2 regions of the Pseudomonas sp. TE21394 genome follow, and region 2 is predicted to be linked to the other one. Evidence: predicted binding sites of a transcription regulator. Region 2 holds the regulator's gene; the other holds the start of a gene.
The links. The regulator sigma-54, encoded in region 2, starts transcription at its own class of promoters, with help from an activator protein. The targets are predictions, from matches to a motif close to ANTGGCATNNANNTTGCTNT.
Positions count from the first base shown of each region.

Region 1 (14,737 bases), 2.6 Mb from region 2:
GCCACCAACGACAAGGACCTGCGTCATGACCACCGAGCAACTGCACGGCATCGACCAAATCGAATGCGTCACCCCCGACCTCAACGGCGTTCCGCGCGGCAAGGTAATGACCGCCGAGGGCTTTCTTGAAGGCCGCCGCCTGCAGCTGGCTCGAGGGGTGTTGTTGCAGTGCATCATGGGTGGTTACCCGCCGGCCAGGTACTATGGCAGCGACGATGGCGACCTGGTGCTGGTGGCCGACCCCAGCCAGGTCCACCGCCTGCCGTGGAGCGACGATGGCCGCGCCCTTGCCATCTGCGATGCCGACGAACTCGACGGTCGCCCTTCGGCATTGTCCACTCGCGGCCAGCTCAAGGCAGTGCTCGCCCGCTACGCAGCGCTGGGCCTGGCGCCGGTGGTGGCGACTGAGCTCGAATTCTTCGTCTTCGCTGCCAACCCGGATCCGCAGCAGCCGTTCCAGCCACCGATCGGCAGCGATGGTCGCCGCGAGCTTGGCCATTCGGCATTCAGTGTCAGTTCCAACAACGGCCTGCGCCCGTTCTTCAAGGAGGTGGGCCAGTGCATGGTCGCGCTGGGCCTGCCGCGTGACACCTTCATGCACGAAATGGGCGTCAGCCAGTTCGAGATCAACCTGCTGCACGGCGACCCGTTGTTGCTGGCCGACCAGACCTTGCTGTTCAAGCACCTGCTCAAGGAGGTGGCGCTCAAGCACGGCCTGACCGTGGTATGCATGGCCAAGCCGCTGGCGCGCACGCCGGGCAGTTCCATGCATATTCACCAGAGCCTGGTGGAGGTGGCCAGCGGGCGTAACGTGTTCAGCGATGAGCAAGGCCTGCCCAGCGCAACCTTTCACCACTTCATTGGCGGCCTGCAGGCGTGCATGGCCGACTTCACCGCGCTGTTCGCGCCCAACGTCAATTCCTACCAGCGTCTGTGTCACCCCTACGCTTCGCCGAACAATGCCTGCTGGTCCGAAGACAACCGTGCCGCAGGCCTGCGCATTCCGGCCAGCGCACCGGCAGCGCGGCGGGTGGAAAACCGCCTGCCCGGCGCCGATGCCAACCCGTACCTGGCCATCGCCGCCAGCCTGGCCGCCGGGCTGCATGGCATCCAGCAGCGCCTGCAACCAGCGCCAGCTATCCAGGGCGAGTTCGAGGTGCCGGAGCACCTTGCCTTGCCGTGCACCTTGCATGCGGCGCTGGAGCGGCTCAAGCGCAGCGCGTTGGCGCGGGAACTGTTCGGCAGCGAGTTCATCGAAGGCTACATCGCCAGCAAGACGCTGGAGCTGACCGATTTCCTCGACGAAATCACGCCGTGGGAGCGCCGGGTACTGGCGGCACAGGCCTGATCGCGACACAACCGACACTGGACACGCCTCGTAGCGGCAAAATCCCTATAGGGGCCTGCGCCAGGCAGTTTTTGCCCTTATGCTTCTAGCACCCAACCGTCACCTGACCAGGGAGCCACACTCGACGTATGCGAAATATATGGAAGCCATTTCAGTCGTTGTATTTCGCCGCGCTGATGATGTTGATCGGCTCGGGCCTGCTCAGTACTTACCTGGCCCTGCGCCTGGCGGCTGACCATGTCGACAGTTTGTGGGTAGGTGCGTTGATGGCGGCCAACTACTTTGGCCTGGCGGTCGGCGGCAAGGTCGGCCACCGCCTGATTGGCCGGGTCGGGCACATCCGGGCCTATGCCACCTGCGCTGGTATCGTCGGTGCGGCGGTGCTCGGCCATGGACTTACCAACTGGTTGCCGGCCTGGGTCGGCCTGCGCATGATCGTCGGCCTGGGCATGATGTGCCAGTACATGGTCATCGAGAGCTGGCTCAACGAACAGGCCGATGTGAAGCACCGTGGCGCGGTGTTCAGCGGCTACATGATTGCCTCTTACCTGGGCCTGGTGCTTGGCCAGCTGATCCTGGTGGTGCACCCGCAACTGGGCCCCGAACTGCTGATGCTGGTGGCCATGTGTTTCGCCCTGTGCCTGGTGCCGGTGGCGATGACCCGGCGTATCCACCCGGCGCCCTTGCGCCCGGCACCGATGGAGCCGAAGTTCTTCCTCAAGCGGGTGCCGCAGTCGCTCAGCACGGTGCTGGGCTCGGGCCTGATCGTCGGTTCGTTCTATGGCCTGGCGCCTTTGTATGCTTCGAGCCAGGGGCTGAGCACCGAGCAGATCGGCCTGTTCATGGGTAGCTGCATTTTCGCCGGTCTGCTGGTGCAGTGGCCGCTGGGCTGGCTGTCGGACCGTTACGACCGGGCGGTACTGATCCGTAGCGTGGCAGTGGGCCTGGCGCTGGCATCGGCGCCGCTGGCGATACTGCCCAGCGTGCCGCTGGAGTTGCTGTTTGGTGTGGGCTTCCTGATCTCGTTGCTGCAGTTCTGCCTGTACCCGCTGGCGGTGGCGTTTTCCAACGACCATGTGGAGAGCGAGCGACGGGTGTCGCTGACCGCGATGCTGCTGGTGACCTATGGCGTGGGCGCGTGCATCGGCCCGTTGGCGGCGGGTGTGCTGATGAAGGTGCTGGGGGCGCAGATGCTGTACGCCTTCTTCGTGTTCTTCGCGCTGGTACTGGTATGGCGCATCCGGCCAAAAGCGGTCACCGGTCTGCACCAGGTTCAGGACGCGCCGTTGGGCCACGTGGCGATGCCGGCGGCGGGTTCGCCGTTGTCGGCAGCGCTTGACCCGCGGGTGGACGAGCAGACTGTGCAGGACGTGATGCAGGCGCCGGTGGCCGCCGAGGATACCGAAGAGGATCCTCCCCAGAAGCAGGGCCAGGCCAACCCTGAAGCCGAGGTGAAATCGTCGGTGTGAGTGTCGGCCCGCCGCCAGCGACTAGCCTGCGGCGAGCGCGATCCTGATCAGATGAGTTCGATATTCTTGAAGGTGAACACCAGGATTTCTCCCGCTTTATCACTTGCGTTCAAGAACCAGAAATGCCGCTTTACCTTGTCCCTGGTATAGATTTCCTTGGCCAGCGCGACCCTGTAGCCCTGGCTGTCGCGCAAGTAGAAACGGACCTGTTCGGCGCCCTCCACGGTGCCGTCCCAGGCGTCGAGCATTTGAATTTTCCATTCCTGTTGCCCGCTGACCGCCCGACCGATCAGTGCGGTTGGAGACCAGTCAATGATTCGCCCCACGATGTGGCTGGCGTAAAGGCCGAGCCAGCCGTTCCTGTTGCTCTGCATGCGGGAGCCAAAGTACTTCCAGGTATCGGCGCCATTGATCGTGTAATAGTGCCGGTCTCCGCTTTGTTTGACGAAGTGGAACTGGAAGGTAATCGGCAGAAAGCTCGGCGTTTCTCCGCGCTGGTCTTCAGTGCATAACCAGCCGTCCTGGTCCAGGGAGAAGATGGGATGAACATAGATGGGGGTCTCGACAACCCCTATTCGTCCATGCTGACAATGCAGTTCGGCGGTGAAAGTGGAAGTAATCATGTGGACTGGCTCCTGGCGGCCCTTGCTTCGGGTGTCTGGCACCCTAAGCGGCCAGCAGGCCAGCGGTAACCGGGCAAGCATTCCTGTGTCCGTTAGCCGGCCCCAAATACAAACGGGGCTGCATGATGCAGCCCCGTTTGTCAGCAAGGGTAGCCTGGTATTGGTTCAGTAATCGTCCTTGTCGAACCGCCGCGCCTCACGCTGCAACTGGTACACGAAACTTTCGACCTTGCGTTGCGCCTGGCCGCTGAGGTTATGGAAGCGCACGCCGGCGAAGGTGGTATTGATCCGCTCCTCATAATGCAGGTGGCGCAGCTCGACCATGGTATCGACCAGGCCCAGCGGGTTGCCTGCCTTGAAGCGCTCGTACACCTGGCCAAGTTGCAGGCGATCCTCGACATTGCCGTCGAAGCGCAGTTTGCAGCCGGTGGCAGAAATATCCAGCAGCTTGCCGCGCAGGGCGCCATTGCCCTTGAGGTGGGCGCCATCGAGGATGATGTCGACCAGCTGCGACAGTTTCAGGGCTGCGCGGAAAGCGTTGCGGCGTTGGTGATAGGTCATTTCCAGGGGCATGGCGCCCCGGTAGCAGCGGTGGCCATCGACCTCGCTGATCCGCAGCGCGTGGTTGCACTCCCAGGCAATGCGCACGCCATCGTGAAAACCTTCGACGCGGAAGTGCTCGCCGTTCTCGATGTATTTCTCGCCGTCGCGGGGGATCATTTCGTCCAGCGCCAGGGTATTGCTCTCACGGTCCACATGCACCACATAGCTCTGGAAGCGCTGGCTGCGGTCAGGGAAGGTGATGATCAGAGGGTCATGGCTTTCCTGCAGCTGCCGCAAGTTGGCCGCAATCTCCAAAGGGGTGTTCAGTACCTTTGGCGGCTGCGGGGCATCGGATTCATTGAACACGGCTTTATGTTTCTCCAGGCAAAAGCGACACACGCAATTAACGGCATTTTGCCAGTATGTTCCGTGCCTTGATAGAAAAAATCAAACCTGGCTGAGCGCCCGTGGCTTGACCAGCGGCGAAGTGCTGCCGCGGCTGTCGTAGAGCGACGGAGAGTCGCCCCCCATGAGAATGCGGATCTGGTTGTTGGTGACGTTTTGCTGCACCTGGATGATCCGCCCGTTGGTCTCGTTGAGTTGCTGGCAAGCTTGCATCAACTGGCTGATGACGTCGAGTTGCTGCAGCAGCAGTTCACCGTTCGGTGATTGTGCCGCCACCGCCTCCACCCCGGCGCGATTGGCGCTCAGGCCCAGGCTGGTGAGCAGGTTGTTGCGCCGCGTACCTTGCTGCTCCAGCAGCACGATCAAGGACTGCTTGCGGGCGAGGATGGTTTCCAGCAACGCCATGTCGCGCCCATGCAGTGCCACGGCCTCCTTCTGCAAAAGGTCGAGCAGTTCCTGCATCGGTGCGATGTCATCTTCGATCAGTTGCAGCAAGGTGGTGTCGTGCATGGCTAACTCTTGGCTTTTCTAGCGTCCGTGAAGTCAGCGCGCCGAACGGTCAGCGCTGGGCTTCGAAATCGAGCAGTTTACTGGCGACCCGGCCGGCATCGACCTGGTAGCTGCCGTCGGCGATCGCCTGTTTCAACTGGGCCACACGGGCGCTGTTGACCACCGGCTCGTCGCGCAGCTTGTCGCTGATCTTCTGCAACTGCTGTGCCTCCTGGCTGAGGTGTACCGCTTCTCCGCTGGCGCTGGTAGTGGCTTCCTGGCTGGCTGCCGGTTTTTCGGCGCTGCCGGATGCGCTGTTGCCGCGCACGCCGCCCGTGACGGACGGAGAATTATTTACACGACTGAAGTCGATGACCATGATCAGAAACCTCTGGGTATTTGGACGCTTGCCTTGTTTTCGGCCAACCCGAAAGAAACTTTAGGCACAAATGCGTAGCCGCCTGTCGGCAAGCTTGCGAACCCATTTTCTGACACAGTTTAGGAGCAGCGGTTCCTCACCGCCAGCGCAATGTCGGCTGGCTACATACTCACCTCGACCTGGCCAGGGCCGGTGACCCTGGCCTTGACTACCCGCTTGGAATTGAGGTTACGCACCCGGATCTGCTCGCTCAGGCCGCCCTTGCTCAGCGCTTCACCGGGCATGCGTACGCTCAGGCTGCCGCTGCGGGCAATGATCACCACGTGGTCGCCCTTGCGCACCACTTCGGCCTGTTCCAGGTGTTGCGGGGTGAGCACCTGGTCGATCACCGTGGGGCGCAGCATCTTCATACCGACTGCCTGGTCCAGCTCGGTCAGGAAGCCTTGCCCCAGCGTGCCGACATCGCGTTCGCGCAGGGCCACGTCGCCTTCGCTCACCACGTTGTCGCGCTTCAGCGGGCGGGTCGCTACCACGACTTCGCGGAACAGCCGCACGCTGGCTGGTACGAACACGGTCCATGGCGCTGCACTGTCGCAACGCACCTTCACTGTAACGCGGCCCAGCGGTTGCGCCGGGCTCTCCAGCGAGGCGTCCAGCGGCTGGCTGCACAGCGGCATGCGCAAGCGCGGGTCCAGCGGGTTGACCTGGATTTCGTAGCGGCCGGCGGTCTGGGTGGTGGCCAGGTAATCTTCGACGCTGAATTCAAGAAACCCTTGGGTGACACCGATAAGCTGTTCAGGCAAGGTAAACGCGTCCGCTACCGTGCGAACGCCAGGCATCAGCAGGCACAGCACGGCCAGCGAGCCAGTCAGCAGGCGCGTCAATCGTCGGGAAAATGTCGTTTTCGTGTACATGACGCTCAAAAAAGCAAAGCCCGTGCCGACTTCCTTGGTGAGTGGCAACGAAAGGCTTAAAGGTAGAGGAGACTGGCATGGCAGGTGTTATGGATTCGGTCAACCAGCGCACGCAGCTGGTCGGGCAGAACCGCCTGGAATTGCTGCTGTTCCGCCTCAATGGCGAACAGCTTTACGGCATCAACGTGTTCAAGGTCAGGGAAGTGCTGCAATGCCCTGCGCTGACCCTGCTGCCCAGGGCGCACCCGGTGGTGCGCGGCGTTGCCAATATTCGCGGGGCGACCATCCCGATCCTCGACCTGTCGATGGCCACCGGGCTGCGGCCGCTGCAGGAAGACACGCGCAACAGCTTCGTGATCATCACCGAGTACAACACCAAGACCCAGGGCTTCCTGGTGCATTCGGTGGAACGTATCGTCAACATGAACTGGGAAGAAATCCACCCGCCACCCAAGGGCACCGGCCGCGATCACTACCTGACCGCAGTCACCAGGGTGGACAACCGCATGGTCGAGATCATCGACGTGGAGAAGGTGCTGGCCGAAGTGGCGCCATCGTCCGAGTCGGTGTCGGCCGGGGTAGTCGATGCCGAGGTGCAGGACAAGGCCGTGCTGCTGCGGGTGCTCACCGTCGACGACTCGTCGGTGGCGCGCAAGCAGGTCAGCCGCTGCCTGCAGACGGTAGGGGTAGAGGTGGTGGCGCTCAATGATGGTCGTCAGGCCCTGAACTACCTGCGTCAGCTGGTGGATGAAGGCAAGAAGCCGGAGGAAGAGTTCCTGATGATGATCTCGGACATTGAAATGCCGGAAATGGATGGCTACACGCTGACCGCGGAAATACGCAGTGACCCACGCATGCAAAAGCTGCATATCTGCCTGCATACTTCGCTTTCCGGGGTGTTCAACCAGGCGATGGTGAAGAAGGTCGGGGCTGATGACTTCCTGGCCAAGTTCAAGCCGGACGACTTGGCCCAGCGGGTGGTCGACCGGATCAAGGCAGCACATTGAAAGCGCCGGGGGCAGCCCTCCGGCACCAGTGATTGAAAAAGAGGCGGCAGAAGTGTCTACGGGTAATTTGGATTTCGAACAGTTCCGGGGCTTCCTGGAGAAAGCCTGTGGCATCCTGCTGGGGGATAACAAGCAGTACCTGGTTTCCAGCCGTCTCAACAAGCTGATGGAACAACAGGGCATCAAGAGCCTGGGCGAGCTGGTGCAGCGCATCCAGGCCCAGCCGCGAGGTGGCTTGCGCGAGCAGGTGGTGGATGCCATGACCACCAACGAGACCCTGTGGTTTCGCGACACCTACCCGTTCGAAGTGCTGAAGAACAAGGTGATTCCGGAGTTCATCCGCAACAACCCCGGCCAGCGCCTGCGCATGTGGTCGGCGGCTTGTTCCTCGGGGCAGGAGCCGTATTCCATCTCGATGGCCATCGACGAGTTCGAGCGCAGCAACCTGGGCCAGCTGAAGATGGGCGCGCAGATCGTCGCCACCGACTTGTCCGGCAGCATGCTGACCAACTGCAAGACGGGCGAGTACGACAGCCTGGCGATTGCCCGCGGGTTGTCCCCGGAGCGCCTGCAGCGTTACTTCGACAGCAAGGGGCCCGGGCGCTGGGCGGTCAAGCCGGCGATTCGCAGCCGTGTCGAGTTCCGCTCGTTCAACCTGCTCGACAGCTATGCCAGCCTGGGCAAGTTCGACGTGGTGTTCTGCCGTAACGTGCTGATCTACTTCTCGGCGCAGGTCAAGAAGGACATCCTGATGCGCATTCATGCCACCCTGAAGCCGGGTGGCTACCTGTTCCTTGGCGCTTCCGAGGCGCTGAACGGCCTGCCGGACCATTACCAGATGGTGCAGTGCAGCCCGGGGATCATCTACCAGGCCAAGTAGGCACGAAAGGCCGGCAGCGAAAGTTGCCGGCTTTTTTGTTTGTCTGCTCCGGCCTCTTCGCGGGCGCGCCGGCGAGAAGGCCGGAGCAGCAAATGCTGACGTCAATTTTTTGTTTTGCCGCTTTTGCCGCCTGGCAATTGCCGCTTTCGCCGCTCCGGGCGGAAGGCCTTTGCCGCTTTTCTGGCATCACTCTGACAGCACTTCACCCTGGAAGCCCGTATTTGCAGGCTTTCAGTTGGTTGGCACAGCCCTTGCTATAGCTTGGCCAACGATATTCCGGTCAACCTTCGAAGGTTTCCCCGACATGAGCATCAGTTTCGACAAGGCGCTTGGCATCCATGAAAAGGCCCTGGGCTTCCGCGCCCAGCGCGCCGAAGTGCTGGCCAACAACATCGCCAACGCCGACACGCCCAACTACAGGGCGCGTGACATGGACTTCGCCTCGGTGCTCGCCGCCGAAAGCGACAAGCAGCAGAGCGGCCGATTCAGTCTCGACCGCACCAACAGCCGGCACATCGAGGCTGAAGGCCTGGCCATGGCGGACGATACCCTGAAGTACCGCACGCCCCTGCAGCCGTCGATCGACCAGAACACCGTGGACGCGCAGATCGAGCAATCGAACTACACCGAAAACGCGGTCGGCTTCCAGGCCAGCTTCACTTTGCTCAACAGTAAATTCAAAGGGCTGGTATCGGCCCTGCGGGGAGAATGACCATGTCCCTTTCCAGTGTCTTCAACATTGCCGGTAGCGGCATGAGTGCGCAGAACACGCGCCTGAACACCGTAGCTTCGAACATTGCCAACGCCGAGACCGTGTCTTCGAGTATCGAGCAGACCTACCGCGCTCGCCACCCGGTGTTCGCCACTACCTTCCAGGATGCCCAGGCCGGCAGCAGCCAGTCGCTGTTCGAAGACCAGGGCGAAGCCGGGCAAGGCGTGCAGGTAAAAGGCATCGTCGAGGACCAGAGCAACCTCGAAGCCCGCTACGAGCCGAACCACCCGGCGGCGAACAAGGACGGCTATGTCTACTACCCGAACGTCAACGTGGTCGAGGAAATGGCCGACATGATTTCCGCCAGCCGGGCGTTCCAGACCAACGCCGAGCTGATGAACACGGCCAAGAGCATGATGCAGAAAGTCCTGACCCTTGGTCAGTGATAAGGAAACCAGACCATGGCAATTGATACTACCGGCGTGAACCTCAACGAAGTGCTCGCGGCGTCGGGTGTGGGGACCAACACCAAAAAGACTGCGGACACCGCGTCCAAGACCGGCACTGACTCGCTCGGCAAGGATGCATTCCTGCAGTTGCTGGTGACCCAGATGCAGCACCAGAACCCGCTGGACCCACAGGACAACGGTGAATTCGTCGCGCAGCTGGCACAGTTCAGCAGCCTGGAAGGGATCACCTCGCTGAACGAATCGGTCAGTTCCATCACCAGCGCCATGGCCTCGTCCCAGGCGCTGCAGGCGTCGTCGCTGGTCGGCCGCTCGGTGGTGGTGCAGAACGACAAGGCTATCGTCGATACCAGCGAAAGCTTCAACGCACAGTTCGTGGTGCCGCAAGCCATCGGCGAAGCGAAGATCACCATCAAGGACAAGGACGGCAACACCGTCAAGACCATCGAACTGGGTGAGCAGAAGGCTGGTTACGCCGACTTCATCTGGGACGGTACCAACAATAGCGGCGCGAAAGTCGACCCGGGTACCTACACCTTCACCGCCAGCACCACGGTGGATGGCAAGGCGGTGCAGATGAACACGCTGTTGCCGGCCAAGGTGACCAGCGTCAGCTTCAGTTCGGCCGGCGAAATGGTGCTCAACCTCGCTGGTGTTGGCAAAGTTTCCCTCTCCGACGTGCAAACCATCGGTATCTAAGGCCCGCTAGTGCGGCAAAAGGAGCGAATTCATGTCTTTCAATATCGGCCTTAGCGGTCTGTACGCAGCAAACAAGCAGCTGGATGTCACCGGCAACAACATTGCCAACGTCAATACCAACGGTTTCAAGTCGTCGCGCGCCGAGTTCGCCGATGTCTATGCCGGCTCCAACCGCCTGGGCGTGGGCAAGAACCAGGTGGGTAATGGTGTGCGCCTGGCGGCCGTTTCCCAGCAGTTCACCCAGGGCGACGTGAACACCACGGGCAACGTGCTGGACATGGGGATCCAGGGGCAGGGCTTCTTCGTGCTGTCCGATAACGGCTCGCGTGTCTATACCCGCGCCGGGGCATTCCAGGCCAGCAAGGACAACTTCGTGGTTACCGCGGACGGCCTGCGCCTGCAAGGCTATGCCGCAGATTCGACCGGCAAGATCCAGAAGGGCGTGCTGACCGATCTGCAAATCGATACCTCGGCACTGCAGCCCAGGGCCACTTCCCTGATCGACCAGGGCATCAACCTGAATTCTTCGGCTGCCGACATCCCGCTGGAAGTCGACGATGGTACCGGTGCGATGGTGCCGAACCTGCCGTTCGACCCTTCTGACCAGAAGACCTACAGCAAGTCGTTCCCGACCAAGGTGTACGACAGCCAGGGTAACGAGCACACCATGGAGCAGTTCTATCGCAAGACCGGCACCAATGAATGGACCATGTATACCCTGGTTGACGGGCGCAACCCGTTCGACCCGTCCTCCACTGCACCGCTGACCGGCACCATCAGCTTCAACAGCGATGGCTCGGTCAAGGGCATGACGGCTGACAACACCGGTCACCCGGCGGGCTCGTCCTTCACCGTTACAAACAACACCTTCACCATGACTGGTTGGGTGCCTGCGGTGGAAGACTCGGCGGGTAACTGGATCGCCAATGGTGCCGCAGGCAATGCCGACGGCATGCGCCTGTCGATGAACAGCACCACCTCGTACAACACCGAGACCGCGCGCATGTCGCAGTCCCAGGATGGTTATGCGACTGGCATCCTGTCGAGCCTGAGCATCGACTCGACCGGCGTACTGTTCGCCAGCTTCAGCAACCAGCAGTCGCGTGCCATTGGCCAGGTTGCGCTGGCCAGCTTCGCCAACGAGCAGGGTCTGCAGCAGATCGGCGGTACCCGCTGGACCGAGACCTACACCTCCGGCATTCCGGGCATCGATGCGCCGAAGACCGGTACCCTGGGCAGCGTCGAGTCCAACTCGCTGGAAGCCTCCAACGTCAACCTGACCCAGGAACTGGTCGAGCTGATCAAGGCGCAGAGCAATTACCAGGCGAACGCCAAGACCATCTCCACCGAAAGCACCATCATGCAGACCATCATCCAGATGACCTGATGGTCGCTGGCTGAGCGTGTCAGGACGAACCCCTTTGTCGTGAAGGGGTTCGTCGTTTTTGCAGGGGGCATCATGAAAAAACTGCTTGTCGCACTGGTTGCTGCAGCGTGCCTGTACCAGGCCCAGGCCGGGACCGCGCCGTGGTGGCGCTGGGAAAGCCAGGTGGATGGGCGCCTGGTCTGTTCGCAATGGCCGCCGGGGGAGGGCTGGAAAAAATTCGCCGGACCCTTCACCAATGGTGCTTGCCGCGAGCCTTGACTGGCTGGCCGGCCTCTTCGCGGGTGTGCCCGCGAAGACGTTGCTGCGGATTGCCGCCTTCGGCAACCCGGCGCCGGATAACCGGCGTCCGCGCTTTGGCAAACCCCCGCAAAAGCCCGTATTCCCGGGCTTTTCAACGATTTCAGAAAGTTGGTTCGGAACTTGCTTTAGAGCCTGTACAGCAACGGCGAGCGGCAAACGGTCGCCAGTGCAGCGGAGGATGACTGTGGACAAGATGCTTTACGTGGCCATGACCGGCGCCAGCCAGAACGCGCTGGCGCAGAAGGCCCATGCCAACAACCTGGCGAACATTTCCACCAACGGTTTTCAGCGTGACCTGGAGCAGGCACGCTCGATGCCGGTGTTCGGCGACAGCTTTCCGGCGCGGGCCTTCGCCATGACCGAGCGCCCGGCCACCGACTTCAGCGAAGGCCCGATGATCGAAACCGGGCGCGACCTGGACGTGACGGTGACCGGCAAAGGTTTCATTGCCGTGCAGGCACCCGATGGCAGCGAAGCCTATGTGCGTACCGGCAGCCTGAACATCGACGCCCTGGGTGTGCTGCGTGCCGGCAACGGCATGCCTGTGATCGGTAATGGCGGCCCCATCGCCATTCCGCCAGAGCAGAAGGTTGAAGTCGGCGCCGACGGCACCATCAGCATCCGCTCCATGGGTGAAGACCCGCGGGTGATGGCCGAGGTCGACCGTATCAAGCTGGTCAACCCGGACAGCAAAGGCCTGACCAAGGGCCTGGACGGGCTGATCCACACCAAGGATGGCCAGCCAGCCGCCGCCGACGTCAATGTGCGGGTGGTGTCAGGCTTCCTGGAGGGCAGCAACGTCAACGCCGTGGAAGAAATGACCTCGGTGCTGGCGCTGTCCCGTCAATTCGAACTGCACGTCAAGATGATGAACGCGGCCAAGGAAGGCGACGAAGCCATGGCGCGTGTTTTGCAAATCGGCTAATCACTTTTGAACGGGTGCCGTAAAACAGGCGCACGAGGAGAACTTACATGCTTCCGGCTCTTTGGGTCGCAAAAACCGGCCTGTCCGCCCAGGACACCAACCTGACGGTCATCTCCAACAACCTGGCCAACGTCTCGACCACCGGCTTCAAGCGTGATCGCGCCGAGTTCCAGGACTTGCTGTACCAGATCAAGCGCCAGCCAGGTGCGCAATCCACCCAGGACAGCGAACTGCCTTCCGGGCTGCAGGTCGGTACCGGTGTGCGCATCGTCGGCACGCAGAAGAACTTCCAGACCGGCAGCTTGCAGACCACGGAAAACCCGCTGGACATGGCGGTCAACGGCCGTGGCTTCTTCCAGGTGTTGCAGCCCGATGGCACGGTTTCGTATACCCGTGACGGTACTTTCCACCTGAACTCCGATGGCCAGATCGTCACCGCCCAGGGTTTTGCCCTGGAGCCTGCGATCGTGGTGCCGAATGACGCCCAGACCTTCACCGTCGGCCAGGACGGCACCGTGTCGATCACCACCGCCGGCAACCCGGCAGCGCAGGTGATCGGCAATATCCAGACCGCCGATTTCATCAACCCGGCCGGCCTGCAGGCGATTGGCGACAACCTGTTCCTGGAGACCGCAGCCAGTGGCGCGCCGCAAGTCGGCACCCCGGGCCTCAACGGTTTCGGTACCACGCTGCAACAGACCCTGGAGAACTCCAACGTCAGCACCGTGGAAGAACTGGTGAACATGATCACCACCCAGCGTGCCTACGAGATGAACTCCAAGGTCATCTCCACCGCCGACCAGATGCTGTCGTTCGTTACCCAGCAGCTCTAAGCCCTAGTGCAGGTTCCACTCCCGTTACACCGTGAGGTAAGTGTCATGAAGCGTTTGTTGTCTGTGTTCGCCCTGGGGGGGGCGGTCGTGCTGGCAGGTTGCGTCGCGCCGACGCCCAAGCCGAACGACCCGTATTATGCGCCGGTCCTGCCGCGCACCCCGCTGCCGGCTGCAGCCAACAACGGTTCGATCTACCAGGCCGGTTTCGAGCAGAGCCTGTACACCGACCGCAAGGCGTTCCGCGTGGGTGACATCATCACCATCACCCTCAACGAGCGCACTTCGGCGAGCAAGAACGCAGGGTCGCAGATCCAGAAGAACAGCAACGCCAACATCGGCCTTACCTCGTTGTTCGGCAGCACGCCGAACACCAATAACCCGTTTGGCGGTGGCGACCTGTCGCTGGAAGCCGGCTATAACGGCGAGCGCACCACCAAAGGCGACAGCAAGGCCACCCAGGGCAACACCCTGACCGGCTCCATCACCGTGACCGTGGCCGAGGTGCTGCCCAATGGCATCGTCGCCGTGCGCGGCGAAAAGTGGATGACCCTGAACACCGGCGAGGAGCTGGTGCGTATCGCCGGCCTGATCCGTGCGGACGATATCGCTACCGACAACACCGTACCGTCCACCCGCGTGGCCGATGCGCGCATCACTTATTCGGGCACCGGCTCGTTCGCCGATGCCAGCCAGCCCGGTTGGCTGGATCGCTTCTTCATGAGCCCGCTTTGGCCCTTCTGAGTACGGATGAACATGTTCAACGTAAGGCAGCTGATTGCCGCGACCCTGCTCCTGTCCTGCGCGTTCGGTGCCCAAGCCGAGCGCCTCAAGGACATCGCCAGCATTTCTGGCGTGCGTTCCAACCAGTTGATCGGCTATGGCTTGGTGGTGGGGCTCAACGGCACGGGTGACCAGACTACCCAGACGCCGTTCACCCTGCAGACCTTCAACAACATGCTGTCGCAGTTCGGCATCAAGGTCCCGGCCGGCTCCGGCAACGTGCAGCTGAAGAACGTCGCGGCGGTGTCGGTGCATGCCGACTTGCCAGCGTTCGCCAAGCCGGGCCAGGTGGTGGACATTACCGTGTCCTCCATCGGTAACTCCAAGAGCCTGCGCGGCGGCAGCCTGCTGATGACCCCGCTCAAGGGTATCGACGGTAACGTCTATGCGATCGCCCAGGGTAACCTGGTGGTCGGTGGCTTCGACGCCGAAGGCCGTGACGGTTCCAAGATCACCGTCAACGTTCCGTCGGCCGGGCGCATTCCCGGTGGCGCCACCGTCGAACGGGCGGTGCCGAGCGGCTTCAACCAAGGCAACAGCCTGACCCTGAACCTCAACCGCCCGGACTTCACCACTG
Region 1 covers NZ_JBSRZR010000001.1:3,522,928-3,537,664, forward strand. Annotated here, with positions in the region: gene ACVWZT_RS16175 (glutamine synthetase family protein) at 107-1,348, shown strand; gene ACVWZT_RS16180 (MFS transporter) at 1,477-2,817, shown strand; gene ACVWZT_RS16185 (hypothetical protein) at 2,865-3,440, opposite strand; gene ACVWZT_RS16190 (flagellar brake protein) at 3,606-4,349, opposite strand; gene ACVWZT_RS16195 (flagella synthesis protein FlgN) at 4,431-4,898, opposite strand; gene flgM (flagellar biosynthesis anti-sigma factor FlgM) at 4,948-5,256, opposite strand; gene flgA (flagellar basal body P-ring formation chaperone FlgA) at 5,418-6,170, opposite strand; gene ACVWZT_RS16210 (chemotaxis protein CheV) at 6,248-7,177, shown strand; gene cheR (protein-glutamate O-methyltransferase CheR) at 7,230-8,057, shown strand; gene flgB (flagellar basal body rod protein FlgB) at 8,362-8,769, shown strand; gene flgC (flagellar basal body rod protein FlgC) at 8,772-9,215, shown strand; gene flgD (flagellar hook assembly protein FlgD) at 9,231-9,935, shown strand; gene flgE (flagellar hook protein FlgE) at 9,967-11,322, shown strand; gene ACVWZT_RS16240 (hypothetical protein) at 11,395-11,580, shown strand; gene ACVWZT_RS16245 (flagellar basal body rod protein FlgF) at 11,807-12,547, shown strand; gene flgG (flagellar basal-body rod protein FlgG) at 12,595-13,380, shown strand; gene flgH (flagellar basal body L-ring protein FlgH) at 13,426-14,121, shown strand; gene ACVWZT_RS16260 (flagellar basal body P-ring protein FlgI) at 14,134-14,737, shown strand, end outside.
Region 1: a site for sigma-54 is predicted at 11,730-11,749, ahead of ACVWZT_RS16245 (flagellar basal body rod protein FlgF). Genes of this name have one in related genera too.

Region 2 (14,737 bases):
GCGACGCTGTCAGCGCCAACGACCATGTCAATTGTGGCCAGAGCAGCAATGACATCATTCCCACCACCATCCATGTCAGCGCTGCCTTGGCCCTGCACGAGCAGCTGTTGCCCGCCTTGGGGCATCTGGTCCAGGTGATCGAGGTCAAGTCGAGGCAGGTGCATCAGTACGTCAAGACTGGCCGCACGCATCTGATGGATGCCATGCCAGTGCGCATGAGCCAGGTGCTGGATGGCTGGGCTGCGCAGCTAAACGGTGCCAAGGCACATATCGAAGCCACCCTGCCGAGCTTGCAGGCGTTGGCCCAGGGTGGGACCGCAGTGGGTACCGGCATCAACGCGCACCCGCGGTTCGCTGTCGGCTTTGCTCGCCAGCTCAGCAGCCTGACCCAGATCGAGTTTTCCCCCGGGCAGAATCTGTTTGCCCTGATCGGCTCGCAGGACACCGCCGTAGCCCTGTCCGGCCAGCTCAAGACGGCGGCGGTGGCGTTGATGAAGATCGCCAACGACCTGCGCTGGATGAACTCCGGGCCTTTGGCCGGCCTGGGGGAGATCGAACTGCAAGGCCTGCAGCCGGGCTCTTCGATCATGCCAGGCAAGGTCAACCCGGTGATTCCGGAGGCCACCGCGATGGTCGCCGCCCAGGTAATCGGCAATGACGCCACCATCGCCATTGCTGGGCAGTCCGGGAACTTCGAGCTGAACGTGATGCTGCCGGTAATCGCCCGTAACCTGCTGGAAAGCATCGAGCTGATGGCCAATGCCAGCCGCTTGTTGGCCGACAAGGCCATCGCCAGCTTCAAGGTCAACGACAGCAAACTCAAGGAAGCCCTGGCGCGCAACCCGATCCTGGTCACGGCGCTGAACCCGATCATTGGTTACCTGAAGGCCGCCGAAATCGCCAAGACTGCCTACCAGCAGGGGCGTCCGATCATCGATGTGGCGCTGGAGCATACCGACCTGTCGCGTGAGCTACTGGAAACGCTGCTGGACCCCGAGAAACTCACCGCTGGCGGTCTCTGACCCAGCACAAGGCCCAGGGCTGTCAGGCGTCGAGCCGCTGCCCTGGGCGGGTTTATTCGCCTTCGTCGAAATAGTTGTTGATCAACTCGACCAGCGCGTCCATGGCTTCGTTGTCCTGATCCCCTTCGGTATGCAGGTACACCGGGGTACCTTTGCCTGCCGCCAGCATCATTACCGCCATGATGCTTTTGCCATCCACCAGCTTGTCCGGCGCGCGGCCGACCCTGACCTGGCAGGGGAAGCGGCCGGCCACGCCGACAAACTTGGCTGCCGCCCGGGCGTGCAGCCCCAGCTTGTTGATGATGGTGATTTCACGGGCGGGCATCGTGGGGCGGATCCTTGGGCTAGAGGTCGCGGTGGCGGACCTGGACGTTTTTCAGGGATTGCTGCAACAACTCGCCGAGGCGTTCGGTGAGGTATACCGAACGGTGGTGGCCGCCAGTGCAGCCAATGGCAATGGTGACATAGGCGCGGTTGCTGGCAGCGAAGCGGGGCAGCCACTTGAGCAGGTAGCTGGAAATGTCGTTGAACATTTCTTCGACGTCCGGTTGGGCGGCCAGATAGTCGATCACCGGTTGCTCGAGACCGGAGTGCTCACGCAACTCGGGCTTCCAGTAGGGGTTGGGCAGGCAGCGCACATCGAACACCAGGTCGGCATCGACCGGCATGCCGCGCTTGAAACCGAACGACTCGACCAGGAATGCCGTGCCAGGCTCGGGCTGGTTGAGCAGGCGCAGCTTGATCGAATCCCGCAGCTGGTAGAGGTTCAGGCTGGTGGTGTCGATTTTCAGGTCGGCCAGGTCGGAAATTGGCCCAAGCAGTTCGCTCTCCACGCGAATTGCCTCTGCCAGCGAACGGTCGGCATTGGTCAGCGGGTGGCGTCGGCGGGTTTCCGAAAAGCGCTTGAGCAGCGTGTCTTCGTCCGCATCCAGGAACAGTACGTCGCACTTGATATGCCGGGCGCGGGCTTCCTCGAGCAGCTCGGGGAAACGGGACAGGTGGCTGGGCAGGTTGCGTGCGTCGATCGACACGGCGACCTTGGGTTGCAGCAGCTCGGTATTGATCAGGGCATTTTCCGCCAACTGCGGCAGCAACCCGGCGGGCAGGTTGTCAATGCAGTAGAAACCATGGTCTTCCAGGACGTCGAGGGCGGTGCTCTTGCCGGAGCCGGACCGGCCGCTGACGATGATCAGGCGCATGTTCAGTGCTCGTTCTGTACGTCCAGGACAACCTGGAACAGGGCCTCGCTGCTGGTGGCCGCACGCAGGCGATCACGCACGTCCTTGCGATCAAGCATGCTGGCAATCTGGCGCAGCAGTTCCAGATGAGCATCGGTGGCGGCTTCTGGCACCAGCAGGACGAACAGCAGGTCCACCGGAGCACCATCGATGGCGTCGTAGTCGATAGGGGCTTGCAGGTGCAGCAGGGCGCTGACCGGGGCTGAGCACCCGTGAAGCCGGCAGTGGGGAATGGCAATGCCGTTACCGAAACCGGTCGAGCCGAGTTTTTCCCGGGCAACCAGTTTTTCGAAGACGTCCTGCATCTCCAGTTCAGGCACTTGTTCGGAGATGATGGTGGCGACCTTTTCCAGGGCGCGCTTCTTGCTGCCACCCGGCACGTTCACCAGGGAACGGCCGGGGGTCAGGATGGTTTCAAGTCGGATCATGGATGAGGGGGATCAGCGGGCTGCTGCACCTTGCAGCAGGCTCTGCTGTTTTTCCTTGTGTTTTTTCAGTTGGCGGTCGAGCTTGTCGGCCAAGGCATCGATCGCTGCATACATGTCTTCGTGTTCGGCGTTGGCAACCACTTCGCCGCCGGGAATCTGCAGGGTCGCCTCGACCTTCTGTTGCAGCTTCTCGACCTTCATGATGACCTGCACGTTGGTGATCTTGTCGAAGTGACTTTCCACGCGGGCGAGCTTTTCAAGCACGTAATCGCGCAGTGGCTGGGTAACTTCTACATGCTGTCCACTGATATTGACTTGCATACAGCTTCTCCTTTGTTGCCCGTGCATAAAGAGGCAGGTCTTGCACCTGCCCCACAAACGCTGTGGCGCATCTCAGGGGCTACATCAGTCGCTTGCGTTCGCTCGACGGTGCGATGCCGAGAGACTCGCGGTACTTGGCGACGGTGCGACGGGCTACCTGGATGCCTTGTGCCTCCAGTAAACCAGCGATCTTGCTGTCACTCAATGGCTTTTTCTGATTTTCCGCCGCAACCAGTTTCTTGATGATCGCGCGGATCGCCGTGGACGAGCATTCGCCGCCTTCGGAGGTGCTGACGTGGCTGGAGAAAAAGTATTTCAGTTCGTAGATGCCACGCGGCGTGTGCATGTATTTCTGCGTGGTAACCCGCGAAATGGTCGACTCGTGCATGCCCACAGCCTCGGCGATGTCATGCAGCACCAGGGGTTTCATCGCTTCGTCGCCGTGGTCGAGGAAGCCGCGCTGGTGCTCGACGATCTGCGTGGCCACCTTCATCAGGGTCTCGTTGCGGCTTTGCAGGCTCTTGATGAACCAGCGCGCTTCCTGCAGCTGGTTGCGCATGAAGGTGTTGTCGGCACTGGTATCGGCCCGGCGCACGAAGCCGGCGTACTGCGGGTTGACGCGCAGACGCGGGATGGCCTCCTGGTTCAGCTCCACCAGCCAGCGGTCGCTGTCCTTGCGCACGATGACGTCAGGGACCACATACTCAGGCTCGCTGGACTCGATCTGCGACCCCGGGCGCGGGTTGAGGCTCTGCACCAGCTCGATGACCTGGCGCAGCTCGTCCTCCTTGATTTTCATGCGCCGCATCAACTGGCTGTAGTCGCGGCTACCGAGCAGGTCGATGAAATCGGTGACCAGGCGCTTGGCTTCGTTCATCCACGGCGTGTTGGCTGGCAGCTGGCGCAGTTGCAGCAACAGGCATTCGCCCAGGTTGCGAGCACCGACGCCGGCCGGCTCGAACTGCTGGATGCGGTGCAGTACCGCTTCGACCTCGTCCAGCTCGATATCCAGCTCGGGGTCGAAACCGGCGCAGATTTCCTCGAGGGTGTCTTCCAGGTAGCCCTGGCCATTGATGCTGTCGATCAGGGTGACGGCGATCAGGCGGTCGGTATCCGACATCGGTGCCAGGTTCAGCTGCCACAACAGGTGGCTTTGCAGGCTTTCGCCAGCCGATGTCCGCGTGGTGAAGTCCCATTCGTCATCGTCGCTGCTCGGCAGGCTGCTGGCACTGGTCTGGTAGATGTCTTCCCAGGCGGTGTCGACCGGCAGCTCGTTGGGAATGCGCTCGCTCCACTCGCCGTCTTCAAGGTTGTCGGCACTGGTGGTGCTTTCCTGGAAGCTGTTGTCCTGGACTTCGGCGGCCGGTTTGTTCTCGGCGTTGTCCGCCATCGGGTCGCTGTTGTCGAAGTCGTCGCCGTCTTCCTGACGTTCGAGCATCGGGTTTGACTCCAGCGCTTCCTGGATTTCCTGTTGGAGGTCCAGGGTGGAGAGCTGGAGCAGGCGGATGGCCTGTTGCAACTGCGGCGTCATCGTCAGTTGCTGGCCCATTTTTAGGACGAGCGATGGTTTCATGGCTGGGGCTTAATACCTTGTTCGCCGGCGCGCATGCGCCATCCACTACACGAGGGCGCCGGAGCGCCAGATCAAGCAAGTTTTATGCCTTAAATTGTAGCGTTTGCCTAGAGCACCGTAACAACTTTACCCCCCATTCCAGGGCGAATCGCCAGTGCACCAGGCGCGTGCCGGGGTCAGAGCCGGAACTCGTGGCCCAGGTAAACCTCTTTGACCAGGTCATTGGCCAGGATGGTCTCGGCATCGCCTTCGGCGATGAGGCGGCCATCATTGACGATATAGGCGGTTTCGCAGATATCCAGGGTTTCGCGGACGTTGTGGTCGGTGATCAGCACACCGATGCCCTTGGCCTTGAGGTGGTGGATGATCTGCTTGATGTCGCCGACGGAGATCGGGTCGACACCGGCAAAGGGTTCGTCCAGCAGAATGAACTTGGGCGCGGTCGCCAGTGCACGGGCAATCTCGACGCGGCGGCGTTCACCACCGGACAGGCTCATGCCTAGGTTGTCGCGAATGTGGCTGATGTGGAACTCCTGCAGCAGGCTTTCCAGTTCCTTGCGCCGGCCTTCGCGGTCGAGGTCCTTGCGGGTCTCGAGGATCGCCATGATGTTGTCGGCCACCGACAGTTTACGGAAGATCGAGGCTTCCTGCGGCAGGTAGCCGATACCGGCGCGGGCGCGACCGTGCATGGGCTGGTGGCTGACATCGAGGTTGTCGATCAGCACGCGGCCTTGCTCGGCCTGGACCAGGCCGACGATCATGTAGAAGCAGGTGGTCTTGCCGGCGCCATTGGGGCCGAGCAGGCCGACGATCTGGCCGCTGTCGATCGACAGGCTGACGTCACGCACGACTTGCCGCCCCTTGTAGCTCTTGGCCAGGTGCTGGGCTTTGAGGGTTGCCATTTACTCGGCCTTCTTCTTGGGCTGGATCACCATGTCGATACGCTGACGCGGCGAAGTCACGTTGCCACCACGACCAGCGGTCGCCACCTGGGTCTGGGTGTTGTAGACGATCTTCTCGCCTTCGGTGGTGTTGCCTTCGTTCTCGACCTTGGCGCGATCGGTAAGGATCACCATGTCCTTCTGCGACTGGTACTGGATGGTGACCGCCCAGCCCTTCATCTTGTCCGGCTTGGCTGCGCTCTGCTGCTGCTCGAAGTAGGCCAGGTTGCCCACCGAAGTGACCACGTCGATGTCGCCAGAGGCGGAGCGGGTGATAGTCACGGTGTTGCCTTTGATCATCATCGAACCCTGGGTGATGATCACGTCGCCGGTGTAGGTAGCCACGCCCTGCTTGTCGTCCAGGTGGGCGTTGTCGGCCTGGATGCGGATAGGCTGGTCACGATCATTCGGCAGGGCGAGGGCGCTCGCGCTTCCCAGTGCTGCGCTCAGGCTGAGCAAAAGGGGGAGGGTTTTAACGAGCCTCATACTGTCCTCTTACGTTAGAGAGCAAGTCCATCTTGCCTTCTTTCAAATACGCTTTCATTCCTTTACCCGTAGTCGTGCCACCGGCGCCGTCGATTCTAACGGCTTGCTCGGTCTGCGCATATTGCTTCTGCGGGAACACGGTCATGCGTGAGCTGGTAATGATGGTTTCACGCTGCTTTTCGTCGGTGCGGGCAACCCGTACGTTGTCGATCAGTTCGACCTCACTGCCGTCCGGGTTGACCTCGGCGCGGGTGCTCTGCACGTGCCACGGGAACGTGGTGCCGCGGTACAGGTGCAGGTCCGGCTTGGTCAGCAGGGTGATTTCGCTGGCCTTGAGGTGTTCGACCTTGTCGGCGGTCATTTCGTACTGCAGCTTGCCGTTGGGCAGGAACTGCACGCTGTGGGCGTTCACCGCATAGTAGTCGATGGCGCTTTCGTCGGTCTGGGCCACCGGCTTGTCGAGGAAGCTTTCCGGGCTGACATTCCAGTAGCCGATCGCCACCAGCAGGGCGGCGATCACTGCGAGCAGCGCAATGTTGCGGGCTTTCTTGCTGAACATGGGCAGCCTTACAGGTAATTGGCGTTGGCAGCGTCCAGGGTGCCCTGGGCCTGCATGATCAGTTCGCAGAATTCACGGGCTGCGCCTTCGCCGCCACGTGCCTGGGTCACGCCATGGGCGTGCTGGCGAACGAATGGAGCGGCGCTGGCGACCGCCATGCCCAGTGCGACCCGGCGAATCACCGGCAGGTCGGGCAGGTCGTCGCCGAGGTAGGCCACTTGAGCATAGCTCAGGCCCAGTTCGGCGAGCAGGCCGTCAAGCACCACCAGTTTGTCCTCGCGGCCCTGATAAAGGTGCGGGATACCGAGGTTCTTCGCCCGGCGCTCGACCACCGGGGTCTTGCGCCCGCTGATGATCGCGGTGGTCACGCCCGAGGCCATGAGCATCTTGATGCCCTGGCCGTCGAGGGTGTTGAAGGTCTTGAATTCGCTGCCGTCCTCGAGGAAGTACAGGCGCCCGTCGGTGAGCACGCCGTCCACGTCGAACACTGCCAGCTTGATGTGCTTGCCACGTTGCATGAGGTCCTGGTTCATTCCATCGCTCCTTTACATTACGCCGGCGCGCAGCAGGTCGTGCATGTTCAGGGCGCCGGTCGGACGGTCCTCGCGGTCTACCACAACCAAGGCGCCGATCTTGTGGTCTTCCATGATCTTCAGGGCCTCGGCCGCGAGCATTTCGGCGCGGGCCGTCTTGCCATGCACGGTCATGACCTGGTCGATCAGGGTGGTGCGGACGTCGATGTTGCGGTCCAGGCTGCGGCGCAGGTCGCCGTCGGTGAAGATCCCGGCCAGCTTGCCGTCGGCTTCGACGATCACCGTCATGCCCAGGCCCTTGCGGGACATTTCCACCAGGGCGTCCTTGAGCAGGGTACCGCGCGGGACCTGAGGCAGTTCGTCACCGGCGTGCATCACGTTCTCGACCTTCAGCAGCAGACGGCGACCCAGCGCACCACCCGGGTGCGAGAAGGCAAAGTCCTCGGCGGTGAAGCCGCGGGCCTCGAGCAGGGCGATGGCCAGGGCGTCGCCGAGTACCAGCGATGCGGTGGTGGATGAGGTGGGGGCCAGGTTCAGCGGGCAGGCTTCTTGCTCGACGCGAGCGTCGAGGTTGACCTCGGCAGCCTGGGCCAGGGGCGAGTCCGGGTTGCCGGTCAGGCTGATCAGCTTGATCCCCAGGCGCTTGATCAGCGGCAGCAGGGTGACGATTTCGGCGGTGCTGCCAGAGTTCGACAGGGCAAGAATCACGTCGTCGCGGGTAATCATGCCCATGTCGCCATGGCTGGCTTCGGCCGGGTGCACGAAAAACGCCGGCGTACCGGTGCTGGCCAGGGTGGCGGCGATCTTGTTGCCGATGTGCCCGGACTTGCCCATGCCGACCACGACGACCCGGCCCTTGCTGGCCAGGATCAGTTCGCAGGCCTTGACGAAATTGTCGTCGATGCGCGCCAGCAGGGCCTCTACGGCCTCGAGTTCCAGGCGCAGGGTGCGTTGGGCGGATTGGATCAGCTCGCTGGATTGGCTCATGTCGAAAAAGCAATGCCTGATGAAAAGGCGGCGATTATAGCTGCAATGAAAGAAACCCTCACGCTTTCGATTGCCGTGGCGAATATCCTGCCTGCCTGTCACTGGGCTGAACGAGTCGTTTGCCGACCTTGGGGCGACGCTGTCAGCGGTGCTATAGTTCGCCGCTATTCGGCCCGCCAAGGGGCGCGTGTGCCTTCCAGGTGGAGGCCGGCGTCCATTAGGACGAGGCTGCATCAGCAAGGAGTCTAGATGAGTGTGGATAGCGCCTACGCGGTCGAGTTGAAGGGGGTTACCTTCAAACGCGGTTCGCGCAGCATTTTCAGCAACGTCGACATTCGCATCCCGCGCGGCAAGGTCACAGGTATCATGGGGCCATCGGGGTGCGGCAAAACCACGTTGCTGCGCCTGATGGGCGCGCAGTTGCGCCCTTCCAGCGGTGAGGTCTGGGTGGCCGGGCAGAACCTGCCGACCCTGTCGCGCAGCGACCTGTTCGATGCCCGCAAGCAGATGGGAGTGCTGTTCCAGAGCGGCGCGCTGTTCACCGACCTCGATGTGTTCGAGAACGTCGCGTTCCCGTTGCGCGTGCACACCCAGCTGCCGGATGAAATGATCCGCGACATCGTGCTGATGAAGCTGCAGGCCGTGGGCCTGCGCGGTGCCATCGACCTGATGCCGGACGAGCTGTCCGGTGGCATGAAGCGCCGGGTAGCGCTGGCCCGGGCGATTGCCCTGGATCCGCAGATTCTCATGTACGACGAACCGTTCGTCGGCCAGGACCCGATCGCCATGGGCGTGCTGGTGCGCCTGATCCGCCTGCTCAACGATGCGCTGGGTATCACCAGTATCGTGGTCTCCCACGACCTGGCGGAAACCGCCAGTATCGCCGACTACATCTATGTAGTGGGTGACGGCCAGGTGCTGGGCCAGGGGACTCCTGACGAACTGATGGGCTCGGACAACCCGCGCATTCGCCAGTTCATGAAGGGCGATCCGGACGGCCCGGTTCCTTTCCATTTTCCCGCGCCTGACTACCGCGCCGACCTGCTGGGGGCGCGTTGATGCGCAGAAAATCCTTACTCGAACGTGTGCGCCTGCTCGGGCGTTCGGCAATCGACGTGCTGGCGGTGCTGGGGCGTTCCTGCCTGTTCCTGTTCCATGCCCTGGTCGGCCGCGGCGGCATCGGTGGCGGCCTCCAGCTGCTGACCAGGCAGCTGTATTCGGTAGGCGTGCTGTCGCTGGCGATCATCGTCGTGTCCGGCGTGTTCATCGGCATGGTGCTGGCGCTGCAGGGCTACAGCATCCTGACCAAGTACGGCTCGGAGCAGGCCGTGGGGCAGATGGTTGCCCTGACCCTGCTGCGTGAGCTCGGCCCGGTGGTGACCGCCTTGCTGTTCGCCGGCCGTGCCGGTTCCGCGCTGACTGCCGAAATTGGCAACATGAAGTCGACCGAGCAGCTGTCGAGCCTGGAAATGATCGGCGTCGACCCGCTCAAGTACATCGTCGCACCGCGCCTGTGGGCCGGTTTCATCTCGCTGCCGTTGCTGGCGCTGATCTTCAGCGTGGTCGGCATCTGGGGCGGCTCGTGGGTCGCCGTGGACTGGCTGGGCGTCTACGAGGGCTCGTTCTGGGCCAACATGCAGAACAGTGTTTCGTTCACCGACGATGTGCTCAACGGGTTGGTCAAGAGCCTGGTATTTGCCTTCGTCACGACCTGGATCGCCGTATTCCAGGGGTACGACTGTGAGCCCACCTCAGAAGGGATCAGCCGTGCCACCACCAAGACCGTGGTCTATGCCTCGTTGGCAGTGCTGGGTCTGGACTTTATTCTGACCGCCTTGATGTTTGGAGATTTCTGATGCAAAACCGCACCCTGGAAATCGGTGTCGGCCTGTTCCTGCTGGCCGGGATCCTGGCGCTGCTGCTGCTGGCCCTGCGTGTCAGCGGCCTGTCGGCCAGCCCGAGCAGCGATACCTATAAAGTTTATGCGTACTTCGACAATATCGCCGGTTTGACGGTCAGAGCTAAAGTGACCATGGCCGGAGTGACCATCGGCAAGGTGACCGCCATCGACCTGGATCGTGATTCCTACACCGGTCGGGTGACGTTGCAGCTGGACAAGTCGGTGGACAACCTGCCGGTCGACTCCACTGCCTCGATCCTGACTGCCGGGCTGCTGGGTGAGAAGTACATCGGCATCAGCGTTGGCGGTGAAGAACAGGTACTCAAGGATGGCGCAACCATCCATGACACCCAGTCGGCACTGGTGCTGGAAGATCTGATTGGCAAGTTCCTGCTCAACTCCGTTGGCAAGGAACCGAAAGAAGCGCAACCGGCAAATTGAGGAGTTTCCATGATTTCGATCCTGCGACGTGGCCTGCTGGTCCTGCTGGCGGCCTTCCCCCTGATGGCAATGGCCGCGCAGTCGCCGCACGACGTGGTGCAGAGCACCACCACCGAGCTGCTGGGTGAGCTCAAGGCCAACAAGGAACAGTACAAGACCAACCCGCAAGCTTTCTACGACACCCTTGACCGGATCCTCGCGCCCGTGGTCGATGCCGACGGTATTTCCAGAAGCATCATGACCGTCAAGTACTCGCGCAAAGCCACGCCTGAGCAGATGCAGCGCTTCCAGGAGAACTTCAAGCGCAGCCTGTTCCAGTTCTACGGTAACGCGCTGCTTGAGTACAACAACCAGGGTATCGTCGTAGATCCGGCCAAGGCCGATGACGGCAAGCGCGCCTCTGTCGGCATGAAGGTCACCGGCAACAACGGTGCTGTCTACCCGGTGCAGTACACCCTGGAAAACATCGGCGGCGAGTGGAAGGTGCGTAACGTGATCGTCAATGGCATCAACATCGGCAAGCTGTTCCGCGACCAGTTTGCCGACGCCATGCAGCGCAACGGCGGCGACCTGGACAAGACCATCGACGGCTGGGCTGGTGAAGTGGCCAAGGCCAAGCAGGCCGCCGATAACTCGCCAGAGAAGACCGTGAAATGAGTGAGGCCGCTGTTAGTATGGCCGAGCCGGGCGTATTGCACCTGGCCGGTGTGCTGGACTACCGCAGCGGGCCGGCCCTGCGCAAGCAGGGCAGGGCGCTGATCGGCGCCTGCCGCGAGGCACAGCTGGTGCTCGATTGCTCGGCGGTGCAGCATTCCACCAGTGTTGGCCTGTCCTTGCTGCTGGCCTTCGTGCGTGATGCCCAGGCCGCTGGCAAGGGCTGCGAGGTGCGCAATATGCCTGACGACATGCGCGAAATTGCCGAGGTCTATGACCTCGACGAAGTGCTGGCAACCTGATGGTGCGACAGGAATGATGGCCCCTCGGTCAGCGAAGCCCTCGTTGGGCTTCGCAGGCGAGGGGCTTTTTTGTATGATGGCCGACCCGTGCGCATCGGGCGCCGATTGAGGTTGAGCATGCAGGCCGTAGAAGTTAAAAGCTTCCTTGAAGAGAAATTGCCGGGTTCCCGGGTCGAAGTTGAAGGCGAAGGCTGCAACTTCCAGTTGAACGTGATCAGCGACGAGTTGGCTGGCCTGAGCCCGGTCAAACGCCAGCAGGCGATCTATGCTCACCTGAATCCGTGGATCGCCAATGGCAGCATCCATGCGGTAACCATGAAATTTTTCAGCAGCGCAGCCTGGGCTGAGCGCACCTGAGCCAACGTGGCGGCGAGATTCCAATGGACAAACTGATTATTACTGGCGGCGCTCGCCTTGATGGCGAGATCCGCATTTCGGGCGCGAAGAACGCAGCCCTGCCGATCTTGGCGGCGACCCTGCTGGCTGACGGCCCGGTCACCGTAGGCAACCTGCCACACCTGCACGACATCACTACCATGATCGAGCTGTTCGGGCGCATGGGCATCGAGCCTGTGATCGACGAAAAGCTGGCGGTCGAGATCGATCCGCGCACCATCAAGACCCTGGTCGCGCCGTACGAACTGGTCAAGACCATGCGCGCCTCGATCCTGGTATTGGGCCCGATGGTCGCCCGCTTCGGCGAGGCCGAAGTGGCCCTGCCTGGCGGCTGCGCCATCGGCTCGCGGCCGGTCGACCTGCATATCCGTGGCCTCGAAGCCATGGGCGCGAAGATCGAAGTGGAGGCCGGCTACATCAAGGCCAAGGCGCCTGAAGGCGGCCTGCGCGGTGCGCACTTCTTCTTCGACACCGTCAGCGTCACCGGTACCGAGAACATCATGATGGCCGCGGCCCTGGCCAAGGGCCGCAGCGTGCTGCAGAACGCCGCGCGCGAGCCGGAAGTGGTCGATCTGGCCAACTTCATCAACGCCATGGGCGGCAAGATCCAGGGCGCCGGTACCGACACCATCGTCATCGATGGCGTCGAGCGCCTGACTTCGGCCAGCTATCGGGTGATGCCGGACCGTATCGAGACCGGTACCTACCTGGTTGCCGCTGCCGTGACCGGTGGCCGCGTCAAGGTCAAGGACACCGACCCGACCATCCTCGAAGCGGTCCTGGAAAAGCTCAAGGAAGCCGGCGCCGACATCAACACCGGCGAAGACTGGATCGAACTGGACATGCACGGCAAGCGGCCGAAAGCCGTCAACCTGCGTACCGCCCCCTACCCGGCATTCCCGACCGACATGCAGGCGCAGTTCATCTCGCTCAACGCTATTGCCGAAGGCACTGGCGCCGTGATCGAGACGATCTTCGAAAACCGTTTCATGCACGTCTACGAAATGCACCGTATGGGCGCGCAGATCCAGGTCGAAGGCAACACCGCGATCGTCACCGGCGTGAAAGCGCTCAAGGGCGCCCCGGTCATGGCCACCGACCTGCGCGCTTCCGCCAGCCTGGTGCTGTCGGCACTGGTTGCCGAAGGCGATACGCTGATCGACCGCATCTACCACATCGACCGTGGTTACGAGTGCATCGAAGAGAAACTGCAGATGCTGGGCGCGAAGATCCGTCGCGTACCGGGCTAGTCGTCTGCCGGCCCAGGCGCGGTAGTGGCCAACCCACTCCATGCCTGGGCCTGATGAATTGAATGCGGTCGGGCTTGTAGCCCGGCCGGCAGTAGCCGCTTGAGGACCGACGTTCCAATGTTGACCATCGCGCTTTCCAAAGGCCGTATTCTCGACGATACCCTGCCCCTGCTGGCGGAAGCCGGTATCGTGCCGACCGAGAACCCGGACAAGAGCCGCAAACTGATCATCCCCACCACGCAGGACGATGTGCGCCTGCTGATCGTGCGTGCCACCGACGTGCCGACCTATGTCGAGCATGGTGCCGCCGACCTGGGTGTGGCCGGCAAGGACGTGCTGATGGAGTACGGCGGCCAGGGCCTGTACGAGCCCCTGGACCTGCAGATTGCCCGTTGCAAGCTGATGACCGCCGGCGTGGTCGGTGCACCCGAGCCCAAGGGCCGTCTGCGCGTAGCTACCAAGTTCGTCAACGTAGCCAAGCGCTACTACGCCGAACAGGGTCGTCAGGTCGACATCATCAAGCTGTATGGCTCGATGGAGCTGGCGCCGCTGATCAACCTCGCCGACAAGATCATCGACGTGGTCGACACCGGTAACACCCTGCGCGCCAACGGCCTGGAACCGCAGGAACTGATCGCCACGATCAGCTCGCGCCTGGTGGTCAACAAGGCCTCCATGAAAATGCAGCACGCCCGTATCCAGAGCCTGATCGACACGCTGCGCCAAGCAGTCGAGTCGCGACACCGCGGTTGACTCCTGCGCGCGACCTTCGCTGTCGCGCCCGTCTATCCGCGTCATAGCCATTTTTCTCGGGTGCCCGCGCGGATGGACTGGTAGCCTAGGGCGCCTGAGCATTCGCCATTAATCGAGGCCCTCGCCATGACCGTGTCCACTGCAATTGCCCGTCTCAACGCTGCTGATCCGGATTTCGCCCGACATCTGGATCATCTGCTGAGCTGGGAAAGTGTGTCCGATGACGCGGTCAACCAACGCGTGCTCGACATCATCAAGGCTGTACGCGAGCGCGGTGATGCGGCGTTGGTGGAGTTCACCCAGCGTTTCGATGGTGTAGATGCCAAGTCGATCGATGACCTGATCCTCAAGCGTGACCGCCTGGAACTGGCACTGACCCGCATTACCCCGGCCCAGCGCGAAGCCCTGGAAAAGGCCGCCAACCGTGTGCGCCTGTACCACGAGCGGCAGAAGCAGGATTCCTGGCAGTACACCGAAGCCGACGGCACCGTGCTCGGGCAGAAGGTCACCCCGCTGGACCGCGCCGGCCTGTACGTGCCGGGCGGCAAGGCGTCGTACCCGTCGTCGGTGCTGATGAATGCCATCCCGGCCAAGGTTGCCGGTGTGGCCGAAGTGGTCATGGTGGTGCCTACCCCGCGTGGCGAGGTCAACGAGCTGGTGCTGGCGGCGGCCTGCATCGCCGGTGTCGACCGGGTGTTCACCGTCGGAGGCGCCCAGGCCGTCGCCGCGCTGGCGTACGGTACCGAAAGCGTGCCACAGGTGGACAAGATCGTCGGCCCGGGCAACATCTACGTCGCCACCGCCAAACGCCACGTGTTCGGCCAGGTGGGCATCGACATGATCGCCGGCCCGTCGGAAATCCTCGTGGTGTGCGACGGCCAGACCGACCCGGACTGGATCGCCATGGACCTGTTCTCCCAGGCCGAGCACGACGAAGATGCCCAGGCTATCCT
Region 2 covers NZ_JBSRZR010000001.1:914,980-929,716, reverse strand. Annotated here, with positions in the region: gene ACVWZT_RS04280 (class II fumarate hydratase) at 1-1,022, shown strand, start outside; gene ACVWZT_RS04275 (HPr family phosphocarrier protein) at 1,075-1,347, opposite strand; gene rapZ (RNase adapter RapZ) at 1,367-2,221, opposite strand; gene ptsN (PTS IIA-like nitrogen regulatory protein PtsN) at 2,224-2,688, opposite strand; gene hpf (ribosome hibernation-promoting factor, HPF/YfiA family) at 2,701-3,009, opposite strand; gene ACVWZT_RS04255 (RNA polymerase factor sigma-54) at 3,089-4,582, opposite strand; gene lptB (LPS export ABC transporter ATP-binding protein) at 4,759-5,484, opposite strand; gene lptA (lipopolysaccharide transport periplasmic protein LptA) at 5,485-6,009, opposite strand; gene lptC (LPS export ABC transporter periplasmic protein LptC) at 5,996-6,568, opposite strand; gene ACVWZT_RS04235 (KdsC family phosphatase) at 6,577-7,101, opposite strand; gene ACVWZT_RS04230 (KpsF/GutQ family sugar-phosphate isomerase) at 7,114-8,088, opposite strand; gene ACVWZT_RS04225 (ATP-binding cassette domain-containing protein) at 8,338-9,147, shown strand; gene mlaE (lipid asymmetry maintenance ABC transporter permease subunit MlaE) at 9,147-9,944, shown strand; gene mlaD (outer membrane lipid asymmetry maintenance protein MlaD) at 9,944-10,429, shown strand; gene ACVWZT_RS04210 (MlaC/ttg2D family ABC transporter substrate-binding protein) at 10,439-11,086, shown strand; gene ACVWZT_RS04205 (STAS domain-containing protein) at 11,083-11,385, shown strand; gene ACVWZT_RS04200 (BolA family protein) at 11,503-11,742, shown strand; gene murA (UDP-N-acetylglucosamine 1-carboxyvinyltransferase) at 11,766-13,031, shown strand; gene hisG (ATP phosphoribosyltransferase) at 13,149-13,784, shown strand; gene hisD (histidinol dehydrogenase) at 13,911-14,737, shown strand, end outside.